2 regions of the Cupriavidus sp. genome follow, and region 2 is predicted to be linked to the other one. Evidence: predicted binding sites of a transcription regulator. Region 2 holds the regulator's gene; the other holds the start of a gene.

Region 1 (3,558 bases), on a different contig from region 2:
CTTGCGGTTCTCGACGATATCGCCCAGCGGCACCAGCAATAGCAGTCCGGCGCAGTAGCCAATCTGGATCAGCGTCACGATCAGCCCCGCGATTGCAGGGGACAGTTGCAGCGCGTGTGCAATCGGCCCTACCAGCGGCTGGGCATAGTAGAGGTTGGCAGCGAGCATGCCGCAGGCCACGGCCAGCAGCGGCGTGATCCAGGCGGCTGGCGCGGCAGATCGTTGTCCGCTGTCGGTGATGGAAGCGGCGGAGGAGGTGGGAGTGTTTGTGGACGTGGGCATCGGCGGAATCCGGGCGCCTGGGGAAGCCGCCGATTCTACCGGGAGATAGATAGAGACGTATGACGTGGGGTTATTACGGTTGCGCCCAGTACGTTACATCACGGCGCGTCACGTCACATCGTCGTCGAAATGAAACTCTTCCTGGACCGGCGCCGGATTGTCGCCCTGGTCGGCGGCGGGCAGCAGCGCACTGACACGGACGCCCAGCAGGCGGATGCGGCGCTCCAATGGAATGCGCTTGAGGCACTCGGTTGCGCCGCGGCGGATCGTGGCGCCGTCAGCGGTATGCGCGGTCATCGTTAGGTCGCGCGTCACGGTGTGGAAATCGTCAAAACGCAGCTTGATGCCGACCGTGCGGCCCACGTAGCCCTTGCGCCGCAAATCATCGGCCACGCGCATGCAGAGTTTCGTGAACTGTTCCGACAACAGCGGCCGGTCGGTGCGCGGGTGCAGGTCACGCTCGAACGTGGTTTCGCGGCTCATCGACTTGGGCTCGGAACTCACCACCACCTGGCGCTCGTCGCGGCCATGCGCCACCTCGACCAGCCAGCTTGCGTAGTTACGGCCAAAGTGGGCTTGCAGCACGCTCTGGTCCGCCTCGGCCAGATCACCGACCGTCTCGATACCGATTGCCTGCAGCTTCTCGGCGGCCTTCGGTCCAATGCCATTGACCTTGCGCGCAGCCAGCGGCCAGATCCGGGTCGGGATATCGGCGGGAGTGAGAATGGTCAGGCCATCAGGCTTGTCCAGCTCCGAACCGATCTTGGCCAGCAGCTTGTTGGGTGCCACGCAAATCGAGCAGGTCAGGCCCGTCGCTTCATTGACCGCCGCCTTGATACGGCCAGCCACCTCGCGCGCCTCACCCTCGATATCAGTCAGATCGATATATATCTCATCGATTCCACGATCTTCTATCTGTTCGGTGAATAATCTGACCGCCGACTTGAATAGCCCCGAGTAGCGGCGATAGGCATCGAAATCGGTCGGCAAGAGGATTGCGTCGGGTGCAAGCTTGGCCGCCTTCATCATGCCCATGGCGGAAAACACCCCCAGCGCACGTGCTTCGTAGGTGGACGTGGTCACCACGCCACGCCCAACGTAGTCCCGCAAGCGCGCGTAGCGCCGCGATCCATCGGGCAGCGTTTCAGGAATTGCATTGCGGCCACCGCCAATCACCACCGCATGGCCGCGCAGGTCGGGATAGCGCAACAGTTCGACTGACGCGTAGAACGCGTCCATGTCGAGATGGGCAATTCGCCTGGCGGTCGGGGGCATGAAGGCGTTTCTATACTGTATAAACGTACAGTATAGTGTGGCAACCTGATTCGCGGAACGGGCGCACGCGCAACATCGCGAGACTATTAGCGGGAATTATTGAATCTGCTTAATTTTTTAATTATCAATTTGTCGCATCGATAATTCGCTTAGGCGTCAGCCGGCTCATGAGCACCCCCTCCGCAGCGTAGATGGCCAGCGAGATCCAGATCAACGCATAGCCAATCTGCTTCTGCGCCGGGAACGGCTCGTGATAGAGCCAGATGCCGAGCAACAGCTGGATGGTCGGGCCAGCGTACTGCAGCAGGCCGAGCAGCGAGAGCGGAATACGCCGCGCGCCGGCCGCAAAAAACAGCAGCGGCACCGCCGTGATCGGGCCGGCCAGCAGCAACAGGACCTGCGTACCCGGTGCTGCGCTGCGTGTGGTGTCGTGGCCGGTCAGGAACAGCGTGCCCAGCGCGACCGCGGCCAGCGGAAACAGGATCAGCGTCTCCAGCGACAGTCCTTCGAGCGCACCAAGCGCGCCGGTCTTGCGTAGCAGGCCATATCCGCCAAACGAAGCGGCCAGTCCCAGTGCAATCCAGGGTAGTTGCCCCGCAGACCATGTCAGCCAGAGCACGCCAGCCGCCGCAATGGCAATTGACAGCCACTGTCCCCAGCGCAGCCGTTCATGCAGCAACAGCACGCCAAGCAGCACGCTGAATAGCGGATTGATGAAGTAGCCCAGACTGGCATCGACCACGCGATCGGCCGATACCGCCCAGATATAAAGGAACCAGTTGCAGCACAGCAGGCCGGCACTGGCCGCGAAGTTCAGGATCAGGCGCGGATTTGCCGCCACTTCGCGCAGCCAGCCGAAATGCCGGCGCCATAGCAGGATCGCCCCGAGGAATACCAGCGACCACACCATGCGGTGCAGCAGGATTTCCAGGGGCGCCACGCCGTGCAGCGATTTGATGTAAAGGGGCAGCAGGCCCCAGATGATGTACGCCAGCAGGGCGTAGAAGATGCCGAGTTGCATGGGAATGTCCCGGGTAGATGTCCGGTTGTGGGGCGGATTCTACCGGGGTGGCGCAAACGGCGTTGGCTCGCGGTTCAAGCCTGGGGGTGGGCAAGAGGGCGGGGCCCTTCAGGTCGGCCCCCGTTATGCATACCCATGTGCGGAACGGGGGGCAACTGCCTGCTTACAGCTTGCGGGCGAAGCTGAACTGCGAGAACGCCTGCTCGGCCACGTTGAACCACGCGGCCTCGTTGTTGCGGAACACGCGCCAGTCGTCAAAGATCTTCTTGAACGATGCGTTCTTGGCGCTTTCCTCGGCGTACGCTTCCTGCGTGGCCTTGAAGCAGGCCTCCATGATCTCCTTCGAGAACGGACGCAGCTTCACGCCGTTTTCCAGCAGGCGGGCCAGCGCTTGCGGGTTCACGGTGTCGTACTTGGCCATCATGTTGGTGTGGGCCTCGATGGTGGCCGTTTCCAGCGCGCGCTTGTACAACTGGGGCAGCTTTTCGTACTCGGGGGCCGATGCGTAGAACGACAGCTGTGCGCTGCCTTCCCACCAGCCCGGGTAGTAGTAGTACGGCGCCACCTTGTAGAACCCGAGCTTTTCGTCGTCGTACGGCCCCACCCATTCCGCGGCGTCGATCGTGCCCTTCTCCAGTGCCGGGTAGATGTCACCGCCAGCAATCTGCTGCGGTACCACGCCCAGGCGGGACAGCACCACGCCGGCAAACCCGGCGATGCGATACTTCAGGCCCTGCAGGTCGGCCACGGTCTTGATTTCCTTGCGGAACCAGCCACCCATCTGGGCATTCGTATTGCCGCCCATGAAGTTGACGACGTTGTACTCCTTGAAGAACTCGCGCATCAGCTTCATGCCGTTGCCCTGCATCATCCACGCGGTCTGCTGGCGCGCGGTCAGGCCAAACGGAACCGTCGTGTCGAAGCACAGCGTCGGGTTCTTGCCGAAGTAGTAGTAGCCGGCGGTATGGCCGATCTGCACG
Region 2 (3,558 bases):
CTGTGCTGCTGGAAGCGAAGTGGGTTGGAAGCCGATGAAGTCTGTCAGGCTTCCTTGAATTTTTTTGTGCGGGATACTAGCCATCCATCAGGAATCCTTGTATAGTCTTGTTCTTCGCTGATCGACGCATCGGTTGGCGAAACATCACTACGGTGGCTGTAGCTCAGTTGGTAGAGTCCAGGATTGTGATTCCTGTTGTCGCGGGTTCGAGTCCCGTCAGCCACCCCAAAGTATTCCCAGAAAAGCCGCTTATCCAAGCGGCTTTTTTGCTTTCCGCACTCACCGTTTATCTCCTCCACCAACGTCTGACTTCTCAAGGTACGGGTCCGCGCCTCAGTCGCCGACGGCGATCCTTGCCGAATGACTATGCTGTACTCATTGCCATTGAGCGCTTCGGTGGGGGTGAGTCATGACGCTGCGGTTCCATGATCTTTCACGGCAGGAGCAGGACGAGGTGGCAACCGCTTGCGGCAAGCATGGGTTTGTTCCCGACGACTTCGAGTTTGTGATCGAGGTCGAGAGGGGTGGCGAGGGGCGCAAGTCGATTGCGGTGGAGCGCCTGGTTGGTGGTCAGTTCCAGAAATACCAGGCAGCTAACGGTGTCGCGTGGATGGTGCCGTTCGAAGCCGACCTGGCTGCGGACTGGTTTGGATTTCCGCTGGCCGACTGACATCGCAAGTTGCGTTTGGCGCAGGGCAAAAAAAACCGGACCTCGGCGGGGCCGTCAAGGTCCGGGTCTGCGCATGACGCCAATGCGCCAGTGTTTCATTGCGCGCTAGTGAGTTTAATCAGTCTTTCAACAGATTTAAACGTGCTCTTAATTACACGTTGTGAGCATGCGACTCCACTTTTTACAATCGCTCAAGGGTTAGCGACTTGCTGCCGTTAAGCGCGGCCCGCAATGCTGATAGAGGGTTGGGAAAACGCGTCGAGCTCGAGTTCAGGCGTGCAGTTTCGAGGTCGGTTCGTCGAGTTCCAGCATGCGGCAGATTGCGGCCATGTTGCCGACCATCGTGCGGCGCTGGGCACCCTGGTAGACGCGAACGCCCTTGATTTGTCGGAACGGTACCGGCTTGACCGGGCGGCGGGGGGCGATGGAGTTGGATGGCAGCATGGCAGCACCTCGTAATTTGCGTTCAGCAGAAGTCCGCGCCCGCCGTCCAGGGAGGACGGGGCGGCATGGGCAAAGCAAAGCGGGTGACCAGGGCAGACGGCCGTGCTGCCGGGTCGCGGGGACTAGAGGTCAGAGACTTTGTGCGACTTCTCGCGACTCCGCGTGGAGTCTCTTCCCCCGGTTTAAAAACCTGATGATCGGATCAGGCCTACAGCGATACCTTCGAGCGAAAACTCATCGCGACCGGATTGCAGCACGATGTTCTGGAAATCGGGGTTTTCGGCGATCAGTTCAATCGTGTCGCCGCGTTTCTTCAGGCGCTTCACGGTGACATCCTCGCCGAGGCGGGCCACGACGATCTTGCCGTTAGCGGCCTCGCTGGCCTTCTTCACGGCCAGCAGGTCGCCGTCGAGAATGCCCGCGTCACGCATGCTCAGGCCGCGTACGCGCAACAGGTAGTCGGGGCGCTCGTCGAAGACCGAGGCATCCACGTGGTATTGGCGATCGATATGTTCCGCGGCAAGGATCGGGCTACCAGCTGCGACGCGGCCGACCAGCGGCAACGTCAATTGCAGCACGCCAGCCATCGGCAGCGAGAATTGGTCTTCGCGCTCCGAGTCGCTGCGCGAAACCTTCAGCCGGATGCCGCGCGATGCGCCTGGCGTCAGTTCGATCACGCCCTTGCGAGCCAGCGCACGCAGATGTTCTTCGGCGGAATTGGGCGAGGAGAAGCCGAATTCGGCAGCGATCTCTGCGCGGGTCGGCGGAAAGCCGGTATTTCGGATCGCATTGCGGATCAGATCGAAGATCTGCTGCTGCCGGGGTGTCAGGGTCGCCATGGTTCGCCGGTCTCAGTGCCGAAGCACTGTATGTTTAAACAGTATGCTGTGATTTTATACAGTATCGAGTGAAGTGCAAGCACAATTTGCGCTGTGGGCTCAACATGCGGGCCTGGCGTGCTGGTGCACTGGATGGCGCACCGGATTGCGGTCCACGGGTTTGCCATGGCTGCGAGCGGCGCGGCGCGGCAGTTACAATCGGCGCCCGGATCCATCGACTGATCAGCGCTGACATGACCGCTTCCTTGCCTCGAATCGTTGTGCTCGCCACGGGCGGCACCATTGCCGGATCGTCCGGAAGTCCTGCCAGCAGTGCCCATTACCAGGCCGCCACCGTGCCGGTATCGCAACTGGTGCAGGCCGTGCCCGTCCTGGCCGATGTTGCGCGCATCGAGGCGGAGCAGGTTGCGCAGGTCGACAGCAAGGACATGATGTTCAGTCTCTGGCAGCAGTTGGCCGCGCGCGTGGCGCACTGGTCGGCGCAGCCCGATGTGGCCGGTATCGTGATCACGCATGGGACCGACACGCTTGAGGAAACGGCGATGTTCCTGCATCTGACGCAGGCTACGCCGGTGCCAGTGGTAATTACCGCCGCGATGCGCCCCTCGACTTCGCTGTCCGCCGATGGCCCGCTGAACCTGCTCGATGCGGTGCGCGTAGCGGCCAATCCGGCGGCGCGCGGCAAGGGCGTGCTGGTGGTGTTGAACCAGCAGATCCACGCCGCGCGCGATGTCACCAAGTCACATACTTCGGCGGTCGATGCTTTTGTCTCGCCGGTTGCCGGTCCGCTCGGATTCGTGCAGGACACCTATATCCGGTTTGCGCGGGCGCCGCTGGCGGCGGGTGCGGACAGATCGTACCTGCCGGTGCCCGCAAGCTGGCCGATGGTGGAGATCGTGGCCAGCTATGCCCAACCAGGGCGGGTGGCTGTCGATGCACTGGTGTCGGCCGGCGTGAAGGGCCTGGTGGTGGCAGCGGCAGGCAATGGCTCGGTGCATGAAACCCTGGCGGGCGCGCTGGCCGATGCCGCGGCGCGTGGCGTGGCGGTGGTACGCAGCTCGCGCACCGGTGCCGGTCACGTGGCATTGGCAGCCAAGCCGGCGCCCACCGCCGGCTTGTTCGCCTCGGCCGCCGACCTGAACCCGTACAAGGCGCGCGTGTTGCTGTTGCTGGCCCTGGCGTCCGACCCGGGTCTTGGCGCCGATTCCGGGCGCCTGCAGGATCTTTACGCCCGATCGTAGGCTACGGTCGGCCTGCTTGCGGGTCGCCTGGTTACGGGCTATACTCGCGGGCTATTCAACCTTGCCGCACCGGACTTGACGCCCGGGTGGCTCATCCAAAAGGAGCGTCAATGCGTCATTACGAAATCGTATTTATCGTCCATCCGGACCAAAGCGAACAAGTGCCGGCGATGATCGAGCGCTACAAGCAGCTCGTGATCTCGCAGAACGGTCAGATCCATCGCGTGGAAGACTGGGGCCGCCGTCAGATGGCCTACATGATCCAGAAGCTGGCCAAGGCTCACTACGTTTGCCTGAACATCGAATGCGGCAAGGAAACGCTGGCTGAACTGGAACACGCGTTCAAGTTCAACGACGCCGTCCT

What was found. Region 2 encodes LexA, which represses DNA repair genes until DNA is damaged. Its sites were predicted from a motif close to ACTGTATNNNNATACAGT; they were not measured.
Region 1: a site for LexA is predicted at 1,572-1,589, ahead of dinB (DNA polymerase IV). Genes of this name have one in related genera too.

Annotation. Positions count from the first base shown of each region.
Region 1 is NZ_DBHKYV010000001.1:760,705-764,262, forward strand. It holds gene ACO550_RS03515 (MFS transporter) at 1-282, opposite strand, end outside; gene dinB (DNA polymerase IV) at 391-1,557, opposite strand; gene rarD (EamA family transporter RarD) at 1,682-2,578, opposite strand; gene ACO550_RS03530 (TRAP transporter substrate-binding protein) at 2,742-3,558, opposite strand, start outside.
Region 2 is NZ_DBHKYV010000030.1:93,220-96,777, forward strand. It holds gene ACO550_RS28115 (hypothetical protein) at 1-38, shown strand, start outside; tRNA gene ACO550_RS28120 (tRNA-His) at 153-228, shown strand; gene ACO550_RS28125 (hypothetical protein) at 410-670, shown strand; gene ACO550_RS28130 (hypothetical protein) at 941-1,114, opposite strand; gene lexA (transcriptional repressor LexA) at 1,297-1,953, opposite strand; gene ACO550_RS28140 (asparaginase) at 2,187-3,194, shown strand; gene rpsF (30S ribosomal protein S6) at 3,305-3,558, shown strand, end outside.